One region of the Pseudoalteromonas sp. TB25 genome, then DNA from elsewhere that is predicted to be linked to it. Evidence: predicted binding sites of a transcription regulator. Region 1 holds the regulator's gene; the other holds the start of a gene.
What was found. The regulator LexA, encoded in region 1, represses DNA repair genes until DNA is damaged. The targets are predictions, from matches to a motif close to TACTGTATNNNNATACAGTA.
Positions count from the first base shown of each region.

Region 1 (11,049 bases):
TTTGCCGTTATTTTCTGACAAGTACAGTGTTGTGTTAAATGTGTCGTCAAATTGTACCTGCCAAACATTGGTTTTATATCCAACTTCTCGCATACCTTGCTTTAGTAGTACAGCGCTTGTTACTTGAGCATCAATAAGTAAGTGTGCTTTAGCATTTGCGGTAATTTGTATTTTAGTTGGCGGTTCAAATGGTCGGCCTGTTATGCCATTGAAGCTTTGCTGCTCGTTATTACTAAAGACAGTAATAAGTGGTGTAGTTAAGAAGTTCTCAAAAATTATTTGTGTTGGATTAACCACCTGAGAGGCAATATCGTCAAGGGAAGCAATATAATCAGCCTGCGTAAATGGATTATTAAGAGTGCGTGTTGCAAGATGCTTCCCATGAACTTTATCAAGAGGGATTGCACTCATAATTAAACCACCTAGTAACCATGCTAAAATTTGTAGTGCTAATAAATAACCTAACCATTTATGTAACTTGCGAGCATGCTTAAATATTTTTTTATTCATGTTTTAGTCTTATTATTTTTAGAGGCTAGTTTATTACATTAATAGGATAAGTTACTGCGACATTTTGTCGCAGTTTAAACTATAGCTTACTGTAATCATTTAAAAATAAAAAAGATTACACTTAAATTCCTAACATGACTTATCTGTTTAATTGAGCTAGATGTTTGATATCCAGCTAGCTTTAAATGCTAAAAAATACTTAAAAGCTACGAAATATCCATATAAAGTGGTTAATAGAGCATAGTTGATTTGGTATAACGGTAAAACTGCGTTAAAGTTTGCAATGAAATTATTAGAGGATAAATACGAAACGATGTCGGAAATTCAATTTTTAAATGTAGATCTTGAGCTTGAATCAAAGCAAGATATTAGTTTGCTAGTGGCGGACTTGAAAAAAGTCGCGACGATTTTACATTATGACAAAGACGAATACCGTCAACTAGCACGTATTGAAGCTACAGGTGAGGTGAGCACACCTGATAAAGCCATAAACCATATATGTGAGCTTATTGAATCGTGTTCGCGTAACGCGCTAAAGCAATGGTTAAGTTGTTCACGTAGAACGTTTGATATTGGTTTTGAATCAGGGACTTCTCCTAAGTGCTTTAATCAAGCCTTAGATGCAGATACATTATTGCGTATATCTGCGATTGGTGCGGGTATGGAAATTACCATTTACCCAATCGAAAAGTAACTATCTTCGCTCTACGACTGCTGCGGTCATTTTTGATACGCAGCACAGCTCATTGCGGCTATTTGTAATTTTTATTTCCCATACTGAACTACGTTTGCCAATATGAAACGCTCTAGCCGTTGCTGTTAAAGTGCCGTTGCGAGATGCTTTTAAATGACTTGCGCTAATTTCCTGCCCTACACAGTAAAATTTAGTAAAATCGACAACAAAGTTAGCGGCATAGCTGGCAACTGTTTCGGCAAGTACAACGTTAGCACCGCCGTGAACCATCCCCATTGGGTTATGATGCTCAGGAATTGCCGGCATTGTGGCAACCAAATAATCATCGCCAATTTCTGTGACTTCTATCCCCATAGTTTTCATTAATGTTCCTTGGCCATTAACGCCTTGCTCTAACTGCTTGCACAGCTCTAAGGTGATGGGCTGGTACCAAATACTCATAATGTCTCCTTTGCATTTTTAATCATTTATAAACTCAGCTTTAGTTATATCCCTAAAATGTACACAAGTGAAATTACTTTAGCTATTTTAAGGCTTAATTTAAATTTGCGATTTTTATTTAACTGTATATACTCACAGTTAAATGTACTGTATGGAAAACCAGTTGTATGCGACCATTAACGAACCGCCAAGCTCAAATACTCGAACTAATTAAAGTTTTTATTAAAGACACTGGTATGCCTCCTACACGTGCTGAAATAGCGCAAACATTAGGTTTTAAAAGTGCCAATGCTGCTGAAGAACATTTAAAAGCACTTGCTAAAAAAGGCGCAATTAAAATGAAACCAGGTGCAAGCCGTGGTATTCAATTAATTGAAGAAGAAGAGCCAGAACAATTAGGTTTACCGCTTATAGGGCGTGTTGCTGCTGGTTCACCTATTTTGGCGCAAGAGCACGTTGAAAGTCACTGCAAAATCGATCCATTAATGTTTAAACCGGCTGCAGATTTTTTACTACGCGTTAACGGTATGAGCATGAAAGATATTGGTATTATGGATGGTGATTTACTTGCTGTACATCGTACTCAAACCGCTGAAAATGGACAAGTTGTTGTTGCTCGCCTAGACGAAGACGTAACTGTAAAACGTCTTGAGAAAGCGGGTCGTAAAGTATTACTTCATGCTGAAAACGACGATTTTGACTCTATTGAAGTAGATCTTGAGAATGAGTCTTTTAATATTGAAGGCTTAGCCGTTGGCGTTATAAGAAACGCTGATTGGATGTGACTTTAAAAATAGCTTTTAAACAAGCAGCTTTATAAATGCGTACTAATTAGTACGCATTTTTGTTTTAAAATTTGTACTAAAAAATAGGGCGTAAACAGCCCACTGACTATTTAAGCTGTAAACTTTTTTGCACTTATATTTTCCCCCTCCGAATGCGTTAAACCCCTTTGTTTTGCTCATATTTTGAACTTTCTGTTGCCCAGTTGATTACCGATTTTTTATTAATTATTCAATATCACCTGATTGTTTTTTATACTAAAACTTGCTTGTTGTTCGTTTTTTAGCTAATTGTTAATGTGCTGAGCTAATAATAACTCACAGCTTTTTAGTTTTGAGAACACACAATATACACAAACTCGTTGTTGGCGCAGCAAAACCAATCAATATTAAATAAGATTGGCTAAAAAAATAAAAATAACGAATTGGCGTTTAAGCCGTATGCCTCTTCGCTTTGCATTCGCAATAGCATCAAAGGAGCCGTCACATGGGTAAACTGACCTCTACCTTGTGGCTTATATTATGTGTTTTTTCGCACCCAGTTTTGGCTAACAGCCAATACAATATGCGCAAAGGCGTAACCGATATAAGCAATAATGTATATCAGCTGCACATGACCATATTTATAATATGTTGTGTGATTGGGGTGATAGTGTTCGCAATTATGTTTTGGGCACTTATTCATCACCGTAAATCTAAAGGGGCTGTACCTGCCCAATTTCACGAAAGCACTAAAGTAGAAATACTTTGGACTGCAATTCCGTTTGTTATTTTAATTGCTATGGCAGTACCAGCCACTAAAACCCTTATTGCAATGGAAGATGCCAGCAAAGCTGATCTCACTATTAAAATTACGGGTTCGCAATGGAAATGGCATTATGAATATATGGGCGAAGATGTAGAGTTCTACTCTATTTTATCTACCCCGCAAGATGAAATAGCGAATCTTGCAGATAAAAACCCTAACTACTTACTTGAGGTTGATAAGCCTCTTGTACTGCCAATAAATCAAAAAGTACGATTTTTAATGACTTCTGATGATGTTATTCACTCTTGGTGGGTACCTGATTTTGCAGTTAAAAAAGATGCGAACCCCGGCTTTATAAACGAAACATGGACGAACATAAACGAAGAAGGTACTTACCGAGGCCAATGTGCTGAGTTGTGTGGTAAAGACCATGGCTTTATGCCCGTTGTGGTGATCGCTAAATCTGAAGCTGATTTTAAAACATGGCTTGCAGATGCAAAGCAGGCTAAACAAAAAGCAGCATTAGCAGATGCCGCATTACTTGATAAAACCCTCCCAAAAGAAGAATTAATGACTTTAGGCGAACAAGTATATATGGCTAATTGTGCTGCATGTCATCAACCTACTGGCATGGGGTTACCGGGTGTATTTCCTGCACTTAAAGGTAGCCCGATAGTGCTTGGCGATATAAAAGATCACATTGATGTAGTTATCCATGGACGACCCGGTACGGCAATGCAAGCATTTGCCAAACAGTTATCTATAAAGCAATTAGCTGCGGTTATTACTTATAAACGTAATGCGTGGGGTAATGATACGGGTGATGTTATTCAACCGAGTCAAATACAGGCAGCACTTGATGCCAAAGTGGAGGCGAACTAATGAGTAGCATAGTAGAACAACCTAACGCCAATGAAGCTCATCATGCTCATCACCCAGCTAAAGGTTTTAAACGCTGGCTTTACACAACTAATCATAAAGATATAGGTAGTTTATATTTAATTTTTTCGCTGACCATGTTCTTAATTGGTGGTGGAATGGCCATGGTGATCAGGGCTGAATTATTTCAACCAGGTTTACAGTTGGTCGATCCTCACTTTTTTAATCAAATGACCACAGTGCATGGTTTAATTATGGTGTTTGGTGCGGTTATGCCCGCCTTTACAGGCCTTGCTAACTGGATGATACCACTCATGATTGGCGCGCCAGATATGGCATTGCCAAGAATGAATAACTGGAGCTTTTGGATTTTACCGTTTGCGTTTTTAATCCTATTGGCATCGTTATTTATGCCTGGTGGGGGGCCTGCATTTGGTTGGACTTTTTATGCACCACTGTCCACAACATACAGTAATGATAATACTGCATTGTTTGTATTTGCCGTACATATTATGGGAATTAGCTCAATAATGGGCGCAATCAATGTGATTGTAACCATAGTGAACTTACGTGCCCCCGGCATGACATGGATGAAGTTGCCCTTATTTGTATGGACGTGGTTAATTACTGCCTTTTTATTAATAGCCGTAATGCCAGTGCTTGCAGGGGCTGTCACTATGGTACTTACCGATAAGTATTTTGCTACCAGCTTTTTTGATGCTGCAGGCGGTGGCGACCCGGTGATGTTCCAACACATTTTTTGGTTTTTTGGTCACCCTGAAGTATACATAATGATTCTTCCTGCCTTTGGCATTATATCTACAATAGTACCTACCTTTTCTCGTAAAAAACTTTTTGGCTATGCCTCAATGGTATACGCCACATCCTCTATAGCACTATTGAGCTTTATTGTTTGGGCTCATCATATGTTTACCACTGGGATGCCGGTCGCTGGCGAGTTGTTTTTTATGTACGCGACCATGCTTATATCGGTACCTACTGGAGTAAAAGTATTTAATTGGGTTGCCACAATGTGGAAAGGCTCAATAACTTTTGAGGTGCCAATGCTTTTTAGTATTGCGTTTATTGTGCTGTTTACCTTAGGTGGCTTTTCGGGATTGATGCTGGCAATTACACCTGCTGATTTTCAATATCACGATACTTATTTTGTAGTGGCGCATTTTCATTATGTATTAGTAACAGGGGCTGTATTTTCGATAATGGCAGGGGCTTATTACTGGCTGCCCAAATGGACAGGCAACATGTTTAATATCACGTTAGCTAAATGGCATTTTTGGCTATCACTGGTGAGCGTGAACGTACTGTTTTTTCCTATGCATTTTGTAGGACTTGCCGGTATGCCGCGTCGAATTCCCGATTACGCACTCCAATTTGCCGACTTTAACGCAATCATAAGTATTGGTGGATTTGCCTTTGGTTTATCGCAATTGTTGTTTGTAGCTGTGGTAATTAAATGTGCACGCGGCGGTGATAAAGTACCTGCAAAGGTATGGGAAGGGGCTGAAGGACTTGAGTGGGAAGTTGACTCTCCAGCGCCATATCATACTTTTTCTAAGCCGCCGGTAATCAAGTAATGACACACGCACCGCTACTCAAACGTTTAGTACTTATTTGCATAGGCATGTTTGCCTTTGCCTTTGCTTTAGTACCTTTGTATGACGTGTTTTGCGACGTAACAGGGCTTAATGGAAAACCTTCGCTTGAGCAAGCAGAGCAAAGTACGCAAATAATACAAAACCGAGAAGTTGGCGTTAGTTTTACTACTCACGCGCAAAGAGGTGCACCGTTTGAAGTTAAATCAAAAGAATACAGTGTTGTGGTAAAACCCGGTGCAATGCGTGAAGTAATGTTTAGTGCTAAAAATAACAGCAACCTAGATAAAGTAATGCAGGCTGTACCATCAGTCTCGCCAGGTAAAGCGGCAAAGTATTTACATAAAATAGCGTGTTTTTGCTTTGATCAGCAACCTCTAAAAGCAGGGGAAGAACTTGAATTTAAATTACTTTTTTATGTTGATACAGCACTGCCAAGCGACATTGAAGAATTAACTTTATCTTATACCGTATTTGATATTAGTGAACAGCTGGTGGCAAGTAATAACTAGCTTTTCAAACTAGTGTGAAACTAGGAGTAAATAAAATGAATCAAGAATATGAGCATTATTATGTACCAGAGCAAAGCCCGTGGCCTATTGTGGGCGCTGTTGCATTGTTTTTTATTGCAGTAGGGGCAGGCTTAACAGTTATGAGTGTAGGCAAAGAAGGGGGGAGCGGGGTTTACCTGCTTTATGCCGGTATTGCTGTGCTTGTGTATATGTTGTTTAGCTGGTTTAAAAATGTAATTAGTGAGTCGGACCAAGGTTTGTACTCAGCACAAATGGATCGCTCTTTTAGGCAAGGTATGAGCTGGTTTATTTTTTCTGAAGTTATGTTTTTTATGGCCTTTTTTGGTGCGCTTTTTTATGCACGCGTATTGTCGGTACCTTGGCTTGGAGGCGCAGGCAATAATGCAATGACCAATGAAGTATTATGGCCAACTTTCGAAGCTGTTTGGCCGCTAGTTTCAACACCTGCAGGCGAAACTACTCAAGCTATGGGCTGGCAAGGTTTGCCGCTTATCAATACCTTAATACTGCTTACTTCCTCAGTTACTCTACATTTTGCCCATGTAGCGATGGAAAACAATAAACGTACTCCACTTAAAGTTTTTTTAGGCGCTACTATTTTATTGGGTGTTTGCTTTTTAGGGTTACAAGTTGAGGAATATATTCATGCGTATAACGATTTAAACTTAACGCTAGATGCAGGTATTTACGGTAATACGTTTTTTTTACTGACAGGTTTTCATGGCATGCATGTAACCCTTGGAACCGTACTTTTATTTGTAATATTTTTACGGATATTAAAAGGGCACTTTACTAAAGATAAGCATTTTGCTTTTCAAGCAGCGGCTTGGTATTGGCACTTTGTTGATGTGGTGTGGCTGTGTTTGTTTGTATTTGTATATGTGCTGTAGCGTTTATTGGCGAATTATTTGCTTTAATAAAACCAAGTTTAAGCGCTGCAATAACAACAACTAAAACAACGACCGAAAACAATACGCGACGACCTAAAAAGTGAGACATAGGTCGTCCCCCTGTTTTCCCTGACACCATAATAAACAATGCTCTAAATAAGTTAAAAAGTATAAATATTAACAACAGTACGATAATAATTTTAATAATCACTGAGTTGACCCTTTATGCAGTTAGTTTTATGGCACAAACAAAAGCTTAGTTCACTAATCACACTTTGTATGGTTGTGGTTGTTGTACTTGTGTGTGTGCGACTAGGGTTTTGGCAGTTGGAGCGAGGTGAGCAAAAGCAGCAGCAACTAACCGCTATTGTTAAGCAACAGACTCATGGTGTGATGAGCTGGTCTCAATTACTTAACCTGCCTGATAGCTGGAACAAAACAGGTGTATTGGTTGAGTTGAAAGGGCAGTTTGTACAAAACCAATATTGGCTTTTAGATAATCAAGTTTATAACGGGCAAGTAGGGTACGACTTACTTGCTTTACTAAAGCCAGACAGCGAAGAAAAAGTGATTTTAGTTAATTTAGGATGGGTAAAAGCGCCTATATCTAGAGGTACACTGCCAAAGGTTGCTCTGCCTACAGGTGTTTTTATTCTTAAAGCGCAAATAAAAGAAAATAACCTAAGTAGCTTTACGCTTGAAGATAAAACTACAAATAACGACTTACCTACAAGAATCCAATCTATCGACTTGAATATGCTGAGCACTCAAAGCCAGCAATCATTAATTAATTTTATGGCTTACAGACAAGGTACTGGTGATGAGATTGCAACACCTCATTATGAGGCCGTTGTTATGAGCCCTCAAAAGCATAATGCCTACGCTTTGCAATGGTTTTTAATTGCTGTTGCATGTGCTGTTGTGGCTATTTTTGCGAGTAAAAAAAGGACACATAATGAAAAATAATCCCCTTTTGTTGTTTGTGGGTTGCTGCGCTATCCCATTAATTTTGGCATATGGCGCATTAAAGTTTGATTGGTTGCCTACTGCAATTACTAATAATGGCGAGTTTTTAAGCCAAGAAATAAAACTTAAAAATTGGCCGCAAAATAATCCCAAACAATGGACTATCGCACTTAATTATTCAAACGAATGTAACACCCCATGCAGCGAACAGCTCAATGCACTTAATAACTTATATGTGGCACTTGGTAAAAACCAAGGCAAGGTTGATATGGCTGTAATGGGAAGCCCCGACAATAAAAATCTACCATGGAAAATTATTACCGAACAACAGAGTTTAAACCCTGCAAGTTTATATTTAATTGATCATATGGGGTTAGTGGTACTTGAATATCCCTTTAAGGTCGAGCCACAAGAAAACCGTTTAGTACAAAAAGGGTTATTAAAAGATCTAAAAAAATTACTTAACTATTCTCGTTCTAGCTAATTAAGTTGAGCTTAAGTTGGAGTATCTGATGTATAAAAATTATAAAAACTTAGTATTAATAACAGGATTACTCGCTTTGATTGTAGTTGCTTTAGGTGCGTACACCCGCTTAAGTGATGCAGGATTAGGGTGCCCCGATTGGCCTGGTTGTTATGGCTTTTTAACGGTACCTAAGCATGAGGCTGACATAGCCTTAGCAGCTCAAAGCTACCCCGATATGATGTTCGAAACCGCAAAAGCGTGGAAAGAAATGATTCATCGCTACTTTGCAGGTGCTTTAGGTTTACTTATTTTAGGTTTATTTGTGTTGGCTTTTTTAAAGCGCCAATATCCAACTACGCCAGTTAAATTGCCTTTGGCTTTACTTCTACTCGTGGTGTTTCAGGCTGCCCTTGGTATGTGGACAGTAACCATGAACCTTCAGCCGCTTATTGTAATGGGCCACTTATTAGGTGGCTTTAGTATTTTGTCACTTATAACGCTTTTATATTTACGGCTAACCGCAAAACCTATTATGGGTGGTGATAGCGGCGCAAAACGCTATTTTGGTTTGAGTTTAGTAGCGCTCAGTGTATTGATTATCCAAATTGCACTTGGTGGTTGGCTGGCTGCAAATTACGCCGCTCCGCATTGTAGTGGTTTGCCATTGTGTAATTACGCACAACCGTTTTCATTGAGTAGCGTATTTCAATTACCACTTGAGCACAGTAATTATGAGTTTGGTGTGTTATCACAGCAAGCGCGTATGTCTATTCATTTATTACACCGCATTTGGGCGCTTGTTACTTGCATCGTTCTGGCGCTAATTATGTGGAAAATATACAGCCAAGCGTACTCTAAAAAAATTAAAAATTGCGTGGTGAGCGTATTGCTTACCCTGCTTTGCCAAATTAGCTTAGGGCTTATTTTAGTACATTGGCATATTCCGTTGGGAGTTGCACTGGCGCATAACTTGATGGCTGCCATACTATTATTAAGCATGGTTAGGTTGTGTTATTACCTAAAATCACGCACATAAAGGGGAAATATAATGGCACTTATAATTGATAAAAAAATACTGCTACCCGTTAATACTCAATCGCTAATTTCGCGTACTCATAATTTGCTGCACGACTACTTAGCAATTAGTAAATTTAAAGTGGTAGCCATGCTGGTACTAACAGCTTGGGTTGGTTTAGCGCTGGCTCCTGATGTAGGGCGCGGTATGGCTGTACAGTTTATTAGCTTGTTAGGTATAGGGCTACTTTCTGCTGCTGCAGCGGTTATTAATCATGTGGTTGATAGTGAGATAGACTCAAAAATGGCAAGGACTCGTCATCGTCCTGTGGCTAAAGGGCGTTTAAGTAAAACACATGCGCTTAGTTTTGCAGCTGTTATTGGGGTTGCGGGTTTTATTATGCTAATGGTGTGGGCTAATACCTTAACCGCTATATTAACGTTATTTGCATTGGTAGGTTATGCATTTGTTTATACATCATTTTTAAAGCGTGCTACACCGCAAAATATTGTTATAGGTGGGTTGGCTGGCGCAATGCCTCCATTATTAGGTTGGGTGTCAGAAACAAACCAAATGGCAGCAGCCCCTTGGTTACTTGTAATGATAATATTTACCTGGACTCCGCCACACTTTTGGGCGCTGGCTATAGCGCGAAAAAGTGATTATGAACGCGCTAAAATTCCTATGTTACCAGTAACCCATGGAATCGACTTTTGTAAAACGTGCGTCGTTGCCTACTCTGTTTTACTCGCTGTAGTTTGCGTATTACCTTATTTAATTGGTATGTCTGGATTAATATATTTAATAGGTGCGTGTGTATTAAATGCAGTGTTTATATATAAAGCCGTCAAATTAAAAATTGCTGGAAATGATGAGACTGCAATGGACTTATTTCGTTTTTCGATTATTCATTTAATGGTACTCTTTGTAATCTTATTTATAGATAAATGGCTCCCTTTATGAAGCAGTTATGGCTTGGATTAATTGTTGTTTTAGTTTTGTTTTTATCAGCATGTTCAAATGAAAATAGTCCACCAGATGTAGATGCATTAGTTTACGAAAATGCAAAGCCATTGTCTGATTTTACGCTAAACGATCAGCGCGGCGAATTAGTGACTAAGCAACAATTTTTAGGACAGTGGAATTTAGTATTTTTAGGCTACACAAGCTGCCCAGATATTTGTCCATTAACACTTGCTAAGTTAAATGCTGTTTATAAAAACTTACAAGCAGATTATCCGCTGCAAATTTGGTTTTTATCGGTTGATCCAAAACGCGATACACCAGCTAAACGAAAGCAATATATAGATTACTTTAATCCTGACTTTTTAGCTGTATCAGGGGAGCATAAACACCTTTTTCCTGTTGTTAGAGAGCTTGGTTTAATTTACGCGATTAGCGATAGTAGTGAATCAGAATATGCAGTTGATCATAGTGCTTCGGTCGCTATGGTTGATCAAAATGGAGCGGTTAGAGCTATTTTTAAACCAGAATTCAAACAAGGTAGTGTGC
Region 1 covers NZ_AUTI01000418.1:2,822-13,870, reverse strand. The annotation lists gene L652_RS0120035 (membrane protein) at 1-510, opposite strand, end outside; gene L652_RS0120030 (hypothetical protein) at 824-1,204, shown strand; gene L652_RS0120025 (PaaI family thioesterase) at 1,205-1,645, opposite strand; gene lexA (transcriptional repressor LexA) at 1,813-2,430, shown strand; gene coxB (cytochrome c oxidase subunit II) at 2,915-4,057, shown strand; gene ctaD (cytochrome c oxidase subunit I) at 4,057-5,649, shown strand; gene L652_RS0120005 (cytochrome c oxidase assembly protein) at 5,649-6,179, shown strand; gene L652_RS0120000 (cytochrome c oxidase subunit 3) at 6,215-7,090, shown strand; gene L652_RS1000000125740 (DUF2909 family protein) at 6,993-7,301, opposite strand; gene L652_RS0119995 (SURF1 family protein) at 7,316-8,056, shown strand; gene L652_RS0119990 (hypothetical protein) at 8,046-8,540, shown strand; gene L652_RS0119985 (COX15/CtaA family protein) at 8,569-9,558, shown strand; gene cyoE (heme o synthase) at 9,571-10,500, shown strand; gene L652_RS0119975 (SCO family protein) at 10,497-11,049, shown strand, end outside.

Region 2 (11,049 bases), on a different contig from region 1:
GGTTTGTACGTTCTTGAAATTTCAGAGCTTAAAAGAAAAGCCTATTTTAATTATAAAGACATACCAAAAATCCTAACCGCAGGAATTGACTTGTTAACTAATAATGAAGCATTAGGGCATTGGCTAGCAAAAATATCTAGCAAAGGGCTGCCAGCTGGTTATCCTAAAAACCTGGCATATCCTGAGCTTTATTCCTTATCATGTCATATTCATAGAGATTGGAACTTGATAAAGCGCGCTCAAATCGGCAATAGAAAGCCTTCTCTCCAGCTTACTTCCACAAGCAAGCCTTTGGAAATAAGGATACTCGCATCTTGTCTAGGGCTCAACGCAGCTGATTTAAAGCCTCTGTGGTACAAAAATATTCTACGATTCAGCAATACAAACCGATATCAAGTCGATGGTTTAATTGATGCCAAGCAGTTAATAGAAGAGCTGGTAACTAAATCAACCTCTGAAGTCATAAATGAAGTCGATTTCATGGAAGCCACAAAGTTTGTCGAGCAATACCTGATGGAAAAATCAGATCTTTTATTAGCAATATTTTTGAAAGATTTACCTTTTTATTATCAAGGTAAGAATAACCTCCTTGATTCAATTTACTTCAACCGTGATGAGCTGATAAAAGTAGGCGAACGTCATTTGAAATCGTCTAAAGCCAGAACAATCAGTATTGATACATGTGCAAAAATTGCCAAAATATCACCCAACATCATCAAAAATGCAATTAGTAGCGGATTAATCAAATCCTCTGACTGGAAAGCAGATAACTCAACTTTAAAGCTAATTGAGCTGAAGAAGTTGCAAGAGCTGCATAAAAACAGACAACTCAACCTCCCTCTGTGAAGAGGGGGGCATTGTTTTACAAATAATCTAAGAGGTTGCTATTAATAGCTTTCTACTGTCTTAGAGTAATTCTTTAACTAATACCTGTGCTTTCTCAACATCAAAAGTTCTTGCAGCATACCCTTGTGCAAGAATTTCTTGAGGTAAATACTCATCAAACTTATCTATAGTTTTTTCTGCAATAGCATCAGCTAAATCAATTGCTGATATGGTTTTATCATCTCGAAAGCTTTTAAGAGCCCCGATAACATGATCAATTAAGGTATTCTCAACTTCTATAATTCCTGCAAATGCACCCGCTCCAAACCCTTTGTGTATAAGTACTGCAACAAGTGTATTTACAACTTTATCACCGGCCCAAGGCAAAACAACGGCTGTATTGCCATGCTGTAAGAAATATGTACTTTCAAGTTTTGCAGTTTTAAAAAAGTCTGCCCCCTCTTTAAAAAGTGCTTGGGCAACTGCATCACCAAATTCAATTCTTTGTTCACCAACTTGAACTCTGTAGTCACTTTCTTTCAGAATTTTAAGCATTTCTTGTCTCACTACATCATGTACAGCCATCCCTGAACCACCAAATTTAGGTGGTTTCCCTCCTTTTGCATGCTGTACTGAAATCACTTTTTTGTCTGTATCTACTAGCTCAACCACCCAACGTTTACCCGCAAATACAATATGTTGGCCCTCTAAAATAAGGCTATCTACGGGTAATGTCCCTAGTGTTTTACTACCCGTTACAATTCTAAATTCTTCAGGGGTTTTAAAGACGGCATAAAACGTATAATGATTTGTTACTTTTTCACCCATAAAACCTAAAACCAGTTCACCACTTCCTAACTGGGTAATAAGATCTACCTTACCCATGTGAGATAGCAAATCTTTAAAATGAGTAACAGTAACTTGTTGGAATGGCCCGTCTTTACAAAGTAATACGTAGATTTGATCTGCTCTTATACCACCCCATTGCGCGATGAGAGCTAAAACTTGATGAAGTAATGTTGAAAAGTGATAGAGCGAAGTGTCTGCTGGTTCATACCATTTACTTGCAACCAATAACCGTATCATCGCTAGCGATTGAACCAATTCAAGCCGCAGTTTATCTACAATACTCGATTTTTCTGTAAGGTCAGCCTCAGTTATCAGCATTCGCAAAATACTAGCGCCACCACGCCTACCTGAACGACCCATGCGCTGCCGTAAACTTGCAATAGAATGCGGCGCAGTAACTTGCACGACAGAGTTAACCTTGCCTATATCAATGCCTAACTCCAAAGTCATAGTACACACTGCTGTCGTGGGAATTTGATCTTGCTGAAGCCGAGCCTCAAGTGATTCTCGCATTTCTTTGGCTAACGAGCCGTGATGTGGAAAAAACTCGTTAGGCACAGTGTTGCTCTCACACATCTCTGCAAGAGTGGTCGCAATACTTTCGGTGCGACTTCTGCTATTTGCAAACACTAGGTGGTTTCCACCACGGCAAAGACCATATAAATCGTTACATACGGTTTGCTCCGCAGTAACCGTCTCATCTGCCACAACAGCGCTCTCAATATATCCCTTCACTTGCATTTTTAACGATGATGAAGACTGCGTTTGCTTTATTATTTTACAAGACAGTGATTTATTAGGTCTTAAAGATGCTGGGACACTTTCTAAGTTACCTAAAGTGGCACTTAAAGCCGGTTCTGGGTATTGGTGAGTTTATACGGCCTACAAGGTGTTCTAAGCGGTGCAGTAAGCTCAACAAGTGATGGCCTCGCTCTGTGCCAATAAATGCGTGAAATTCGTCTATAACTATGTGCTTTAAATTCTGAAAAGCAGACTTTACCCAGCCACTGTCTCTTATTAATAATGACTCTAGGGACTCTGGCGTTATTAACATAATGCCTGATGGATTTCGTTTCAGCTTATTTTTTCGACTTTGAGGACTATCACCATGCCAAGGTGTAACTTGTATGTTTAACAAATCTGACAAGCTTTCTAGCCTTCGGTCTTGATCGTTTATTAACGCCTTTAGTGGGCTGATATATAAAATGCCCACACCACTTACTTCATCTGCGATACTACTTATTGCAGGTAAAAAAAATGCTTCGGTTTTACCTGCGGCAGTAGAGGCACTAATAAGCACATCAGTATTGCCTGATAGGATAGGGTCAATTGCTAAACATTGAATCTCTCTGAGCCGATCCCAGCCTTGTTTAAAAATCCACTGCTGAATGCGCAAATCGAGCTTTTCGTGTGCGTCAATCATAATTTGAAGTCAGCTAGCTCATCGTCTTCAGATTCAATGTCTAGCTCTACATCGGAAGGTTTTTCCTCTGCAATATCAACATTTTTTATTAAGCTGTCCCACGAAATATTTGGATTTTGATCAATCACGGCAAGCATATCTAAAAACGCTTTGATCGTATTTCTTGGCGTTCTGAAGTAAGCGTCTCCAATTGTTTTACTGCAATGGACTAAAAATGCTTTGAGGGACTCGTCAGGTACTAAATATAACGATTCATCGCCTGATGCAAAAACATGTCTAAGGTTTTTAAGTAGTATAAATAACTCTTCTGGCGTTAAACTTGCCAAGTGTAATGCAGGGGATGAGTAATCAATAACACCGGCTTGTTTTGCAAATGTGTTGCCAGCTAGGCGAGATTGCAGCGCCTCATAGCTATATAACCCTTTTCTTGGATCAAGTAAAAACTCGGGTGTACCACCGAGTAAAAACCCTAAGTACTCAGCCGATCCTTGTAAGCAGTCGTTGAGTATTCTAAGAATTTGCTCGTAATTTGATAATCGTGCTTGGGTGCTATTGAGTTTGTATAAATTTACCATTTCATCGAGGTTAACTAATAACCCTTCGTAGCCAGCTTGCCTTACAAATAAACTCATAAGCTTTAGAGAGTCATAAAACGAAGCATCTGAGATAATACTTCTTATACCAAGATCTTTGCGAGCATCTGTTTTTGTTGCATATTCTGCTCTTAACCATTTTACAGCGTTGTTCTTAAGTTGCTCGTTATCTGTTTCATGGCCAGTCCAGTATGCTTCTATAACTTTTGCAAAGTCGTAACCACCTACAAGCTCAGAGAGAGACGCGAGCCTTTCGTGAATCACTGTGGTTATTTCTTTGCTTGTATTATCTGATTCTTTTCGTGCCTCGGTAATAAACTTTTCAACCACACTGGTCAATGCATTACCATCAGGCTTATTACGAGTAGACATGTTTCTCATTAACTCAGAATACAAGTTTCTGGCTTGTCCAGATGATGCATGAATACGACGATCGGGAGATAAATCTGCATTAACAGTAACTAACTTTCGCTCTAATGCGATCGCTCTTACAACACTTAAAAAGAATGTTTTACCTGAGCCGTATTCGCCAATAATTAACCGAAAAGCAGAGCCGCCCTCTGTCACTCTGTCGATATCTTTAATGAGCGCTTTAAGCTCATTACCACGACCTACTTGTATATGCTGTATGCCGACTTTTGGGGTAACACCCGATTTAAGAGACTGTATAATTGCATCGCGCTCTTTTGATCTAATTTTTTTTGCTGCCATTGTTATAACTCCCTTATCTCTTTGACTATTTCTTCATCAATGTATATATCACCGTCGTCATCAATTACTGGTGCATCCACTAAATCAAATGACCAGTCATTAATGGTTTCTATAGCACCATCGACCATTAATTTTAGCTCACTACACATTTGGGCTACCTCTTCGCGACCCCATTGCGCTTTAGCGCATAGCTTTTCAAACAACTGACTATGAGCCTGATCTAATCCATCAACTTCGTTTGTCAGCTCTGGGACTTCAATATAATCGCTTTCATCTTCATCTGAGGTAAAGATCTGTTCCAGCATGTTTTTAGCTTCTGTTGTTTGGCTTTCATGAAGGGCTAATATTGTTTCATCTAAGCTAAACTCTGATGAGCTTTGACTACGTGGCGCTGGCTGGTGACTACTTGTAGTAAGCTGATGAATATCACTCGTAACAGACTCTTTATCCAGTCCTAAATTTGTGTAGAGTTTTTCGATTTGCTTTACTTCTCTGTTATCGACATTGCCATCTGCTAGCGCAATAGACAGAATAAACCTTTTCACAAATTCTATTTCTTTTACACCTAAATTATTAAGTCTATTTTTTAAACCCGTATTATCCGATGGTGTAACTAGTCGCCATGTAAGATAAGCCTTTAGAGATCGCTTTTCTATATCCGTTAATTTTTCATCATGAGCAATTAGCTTTTCTAGCTCAGAACTTTCTGATTCATCCACAACCCCATCTATATTTGCAACCATAGCACCTAAACGCAGTGCGACACCCACTTGGTTAAACGCATGACTAGGGACGAATTCTTCCTCATGCCCTGGAGTAAATAGTACAAGTTTGCCATCTAATTTGGGTTTTGTATGGTGGTAACGTAAGTCAGGCGCAATACCAATATCAGCAAAGTTCGCTAAGTTATAAATGAGCTCACCTTCTTTTTTATTTATCGCTTTCGGTGTTGGTAAGCCTGTTTGCAACCAAAATTCAGATACATCTGTTACCCCATCATTTTCTAAAATGATGGCCTTAGCCCACGCTTTAAACTTTTCGATTAATGGTGACGGTTGACTGCTAGCAATGACACGAGGCAACAGCATTAATGCAGCTAAATCATCTTTGCTTGTATCAGCCTTAGCTAAATAACGGCTATAACTAGCTAGCTCCTCAGTGACTTTATCTGCTATTGGAATAAGCTTTTTTATAGGTGCTTTTAATATGCTCGGATCAGGCAAACCGTCGAGTAAAATTTTAATACTAGGGATACCACCGCTGGCGGCAAAGTACTCTGCGTTTAATTTGGTTTTATTGGGCTTCACTTGCATTCCCTCTGGGAATTTTTGCTTGTAGTAAAGTTTAAAAAGTGAATCAAACTCTATATCGCAGCGCCTAGCTGCGGTTTTTAAATTGTATTGGTCTGTATTTTTAATCCACTCAAGTGCTAACTCATCACTCACTCTTTCTGTAGCAACGATTTGCTCTGAAAGACGTAATTTAAAAAGTAGTGAATGACGTGTCTTTGGTAATTTATGCTTTCTACATTCAAATAATTTAGGTTTAACTAAATACATAAACTCTAAGAGATTTGCTGAATAACAAGCAAAAGAGCGATTTGAAGCAAACACTTTATGTAAACGAAGTACTTCATCAAAAATATCTTCAAATTGTTCCTCTTCAATTTTATTATCTTGACCATTCTCAACAACAAATCTTTCAAATCCGTAAAAGTACAAAAATACAAAGCCTATTGGGGTGTTGCCCGCACTTCTATCGGTTGCTAACCAATCAAGGTAGGCACCTCTAGACTCTTTAGATAATAAACCGTAGCTTGGCCAGTAGCCTAAAGATTCATCAGTTGGGAATTCGTTTGAATTAGTCCGTGGTGATATTACTGGTAAGTCTGCACAAATTAATGCTGGTTCAGAGCGATAACCAACCAATGATTCCATCACCCCACCTACGTACAGAAACCCTTTTAACTTTCGACTGTGAATAGTAACTTCTTGACCCTTGCTTAACCATTGAGCTTGTTTACCCTTATTGATATAGGTGTCTTCAGATACATTACTCTCAAAAATATTAAATGTGGCTAAATCGTCTTCAGAATTTCTCGAACTATGGGCACGCTCTATAATTGTGGGAGGTGTATTAACAACAGTGATGCGAGGTTTTGGACTAAGCTGCTTTGAAGTTGTTAATTCATTTGTTTGTTTGTGTAGCTCAACACTTACTGATGCATTATTAATTTTAATAGACTTTATTGGGCTGCTTTCGTCATTTTGAAGATCAGATATAGAAGACTTAGAGGCTGACTTATCAAGAGTGTCTTTTATGTTCGGGCTTGGATTACCTAGTGATCCAGATTTTGCTTTATTTGAATTTGAGCGTGGACTGGTAATTAACCAAATTATCAATATAACAACTGCGATTATAAAAATGAATTCCATGTAATATCCCTTTAAAAATGGTTGGTACCATTTTGGTATTTAAAACTCCATATGCTACTAACATACCACTAATAAATTCAGAAATGTATAATACTGCTGCTAAGTAGTTTCAATTATTCTTAATCAAAAAAATTGTCTTTAATGAAACCTCTTTTGTATAAGGTTCCTCGAACATCCCTATAGGATGTTAAGTTTGCGAAATATGAAACTAACATGGGCTTGGTTCATAATTAGTAACTGAACGCACATTAGGTCACCGCTATATCGTCTAAAAAATCTCAACTTATACGTGTATATTTAAAAAAAATCTCACGTTATGCGTGGTGTGAGATTCTCACATGGCTAATTAAAAGCTATAAATTGGCCTTTTTCAGTGTGTGAGATTCTTATGTGATGTATGTATGATCAATAAAGCAAATGGGTAGAAATTTAAAATTAATAAATAATTAAATTTGGGTTTCTCTAATTTAGCTACAATGCATGAATATCTAGAGTAATATTCATTGTAGGTACATTGTTATTATGGAGATATTTTTATTTACGCAGCGCCTGAGCTTAATTAACTTATCCCGCACTTGCCATAAGAAAAAGTACAAAAAAGTGCAACCATAAAAATTCTTTAGATGATGCATCACCTTAGTATAAGTAAGCAATATAACTGAGCTTATGTATCGATGGGAAAATAATAGAACGTCATTTAACCTTTGCTAAGGCTGAATTGAGTAGTCATTAATTTCATCTTATAAAAAGCGACTTCGGTAGCTTTTTTTTCCTTTTTGTTGCTGCATACTTTATCCTACGTCATAATCTAACGTCCTATTAAAACGCGGAATTTTTATGAACTGGCTTGCACAATTACCTACCCAACGAACCCCGTGGCTTTTATTTACAGCTATCGTTTTTTTACTTGAAGTTACCGCTCTTTTCTTTCAATACAAAATGGGGTTAGCGCCTTGCATAATGTGTATATATCAACGCACTGCAGTATTGGGGTTATTAGGCGCAGGGATTGTAGGCTCAAGTAAACCACAAAGTAAAACTGTGCGTATGATAGCGTATGTTATTTGGGGAATATCGAGTGTTTGGGGATACTTAATTGCTCGCGAACATATTGATATGCAGACCACCACAGACCCTTTTGCATTTAGCTGCGAGTTTGAACCAAATTTCCCATCATTTATGCCACTACATGAATGGATACCTAGCTTTTTTCAAGCTACCGGGGATTGTGGAAATATAGATTGGCAGTTTGTTGGCATGAGCATGCCTGCTTGGATGGAAGTGATATTTGGGATTTTCTCACTAACGCTATTTATTATAATTATTGCCCGTTTATCAATTAAAAAGTCGATTTGATATGTTTACATTTTTTTCAAGCCAATTAGACCAGCTTAAGCATTTAAAAGTACGCCAGCGTCAAGACGTAATTGCGCTTGCATTAAGTCAGCTATCGCCAACTGATAAAGTTCTATTGCGTATTATAAAGTTGCTATTACTTAGCCCACTATTTTTAATATTCACTGTATTTAAAGGTTGGATATTAATACCATTTTTGATACTTGGCGGATTGTGCTATCCACTATTAACTACACCTATTGAAATTAACTTTGCTAAAAAGCACTTAAGCGATGCGCTAAAACAATTTAATCAGGGCGCCTAGCACCCTGATTACTATTTAGAAATATTAAAGTGTAAGTTTCCCCTCTAATTTAGCTAAAAGCTTTTTGCCAATCCCTTTAACTTGCGATAAATCACTAACGCTTTTAAATTCGCCATTTTCTTCACGATAATCCACAATTGCCTGCGCTTTTTTCTTACCTATACCAGGTAACTTAGCAAGCATCTCTGCATCAGCATTATTTATACTAATTGTCTCAGCTTGAGGCATTTGCTTAGTTACTTCTGATAATTGTGCATACGCGGTAGTCGCGGGTAGTAAACATAATAAACTTATGATGAGTAAATTTTTTAACGTTTTCATTAAACTTGTCCTTATTCTTCTTTTCTTAATTTTGAGTATTGCTCAGGAAATCAATAAATAAGGAACTGTAAAGTTCATCACTTAAAGTGTACCTAAACGCATTATCACTATGATCCGAAATCCTGAAAATGCAGCTGGTACAACAAAGTGATTGCTTAACTAAAGTAAAGTTACCGTTTTTTGTCAAATTTAAGACACCTAAAAATTAATACTTCGCGCTTGCAAATTTACTTACAAACCATTACTGTACATAAAAACAGTAATCTAATGGTTTTTTAAAAACCACGGTGCCAAGCAATTTTGCAGGAGAAATCATGGCTGTTGTTGTTAAATATGTTGTAGAACGAAACGGAGTCGAGCGTATGACGTTTACTACCAAAAAAGAAGCTGATGCTTATGACAAGATGCTCGATATAGCAGAATCACTTGAGCTGATGCTAGAAAAGGTAGACGTACCGCTTAGTGAGCAACAAATTGAATCACTTGCTTTAGAGATAGCGAAAAGCAAAGATGATTTTATGACCATATTAAAAGGTGGCAAAGATCCAGCTGTTACCAAAGCGCCAGCAAAAAGTAAAAAGTCAGATAACGTTGCATCAATTGAAGATAACAACGATAAAAAAGTAAGTTAATTCATAGAGTGTTCCCTCCTCGAACGGGACAAACTAAATAAAAAAGGGAGCAACTAAGTTGCTCCCTTTTTTATTATACTAATTCGCTTAATTAAATGATCTCTTTAGGGTGGAAAAACGTGTTGATAGCTAGGCAAAAATTCGATATTTAGTTGTACTAAATGAGAATTTTTTAACGCCGGTAGCAACACGTTTAGCCCCGCAAAATGATTAAGTATTATTGCGGATTGGTATTAATTACTACTCACTTTAAAATAAGTAGTAATTGCTAATTAAAGCTCTTTTTCTACTTCATCAAATAAAGCAGTGATGTTTTGCTCAGGCTCTTTTGTTACTAAGCTAACAACAACAATTGCAATACTCGCTAAAATAAAGCCCGGTACTATTTCGTACATAAAGCTACTTAAGCTTTCACCATTGATAGTAAATGGTCCATATATCCAAATTAGCACAGTAAATGCGCCTACTAACATACCAGCTAACGCACCAGCAAAGTTCATGCGTTTCCAATAAAGGCTAAACAATACCAGTGGTCCAAACGCAGCACCAAAGCCAGCCCACGCATTACTTACTAGGTCTAAAATAGAGCTATCTCTGTCGTAAGCTAAATAAATAGCGAACATAGCAACTACGGCAACACTTATACGGCCAACAGCAACTAGCTCTTTATCACTGGCATCTTTACGTAAGAATGTTTTATAGAAATCTTCTGTTAATGAACTTGAACTAACCAATAATTGAGATGAGATAGTACTCATAATCGCAGCCAAAATTGCAGCAAGTAAAAAGCCAGCAATAAGTGGGTGGAACAGCAACTCAGAAAGAATTAAGAAAATTGTTTCAGGGTCTTCAACTACAATGTTGTTCTCATAAGTATAAGCTGCACCAAATATACCAGTACCAACAGCACCAATGGCAGCAACAATCATCCATGTCATACCAATACGGCGTGCTTTAGGCATATCTTTAACACTACGTACCGACATAAAACGAACAATGATATGTGGTTGGCCAAAATAACCTAAACCCCAAGCCATTGCAGAAATAATACCTAATGCAGAACCTGCACCAATCCAGTTAAGCATATCTGGATTTACGCTATGTAAAGTTGATTCTAAAGGTTGTTCAAGCAAAGAGTATGCAACCGTTGGTACTAGAATAAGTGCAATGAACATAATACAACCTTGCACAAAGTCAGTTAAGCTTACAGCTAAAAAACCACCAAACAAGGTATATAAAACAACTACGCCCGTTGTAATGTATAAACCCATTTCATAAGTTAAACCAAATGAGCTTTCAAACAATTTACCACCAGCGACAACACCAGATGAAGTATAAAGAGTAAAGAAAACAATAATTACCACAGCTGATACAACACGTAATAGGTTGGATTTATCATTGAAGCGATTTGAAAAGTAGTCTGGGATGGTTATAGAGTCATTTGCTTTTTCAGTGTAAACACGTAATCTCGGTGCAACTAACAGATAGTTTAACCAAGCACCAATCACCAATCACCAAGCCAATTGCTATCCATGTACTACTAAAACCAGTAACAAACATCGCACCAGGTAGGCCCATTAAAATCCAGCCACTCATATCA
Region 2 covers NZ_AUTI01000215.1:35,860-46,908, reverse strand. The annotation lists gene L652_RS0105875 (TniQ family protein) at 1-846, shown strand, start outside; gene L652_RS01000000123335 (helicase-related protein) at 907-2,382, opposite strand; gene L652_RS1000000125320 (DEAD/DEAH box helicase) at 2,504-3,097, opposite strand; gene L652_RS0105865 (ATP-binding protein) at 3,094-4,401, opposite strand; gene L652_RS0105860 (TerB N-terminal domain-containing protein) at 4,404-6,836, opposite strand; gene dsbB (disulfide bond formation protein DsbB) at 7,674-8,192, shown strand; gene L652_RS0105850 (DUF6170 family protein) at 8,194-8,496, shown strand; gene L652_RS0105845 (helix-hairpin-helix domain-containing protein) at 8,521-8,817, opposite strand; gene L652_RS0105840 (YebG family protein) at 9,132-9,449, shown strand; partial or broken gene putP (sodium/proline symporter PutP) at 9,722-11,049, opposite strand, start outside.
Region 2: the regulator LexA is predicted to act here: its motif matches at 9,060-9,079, upstream of L652_RS0105840 (YebG family protein).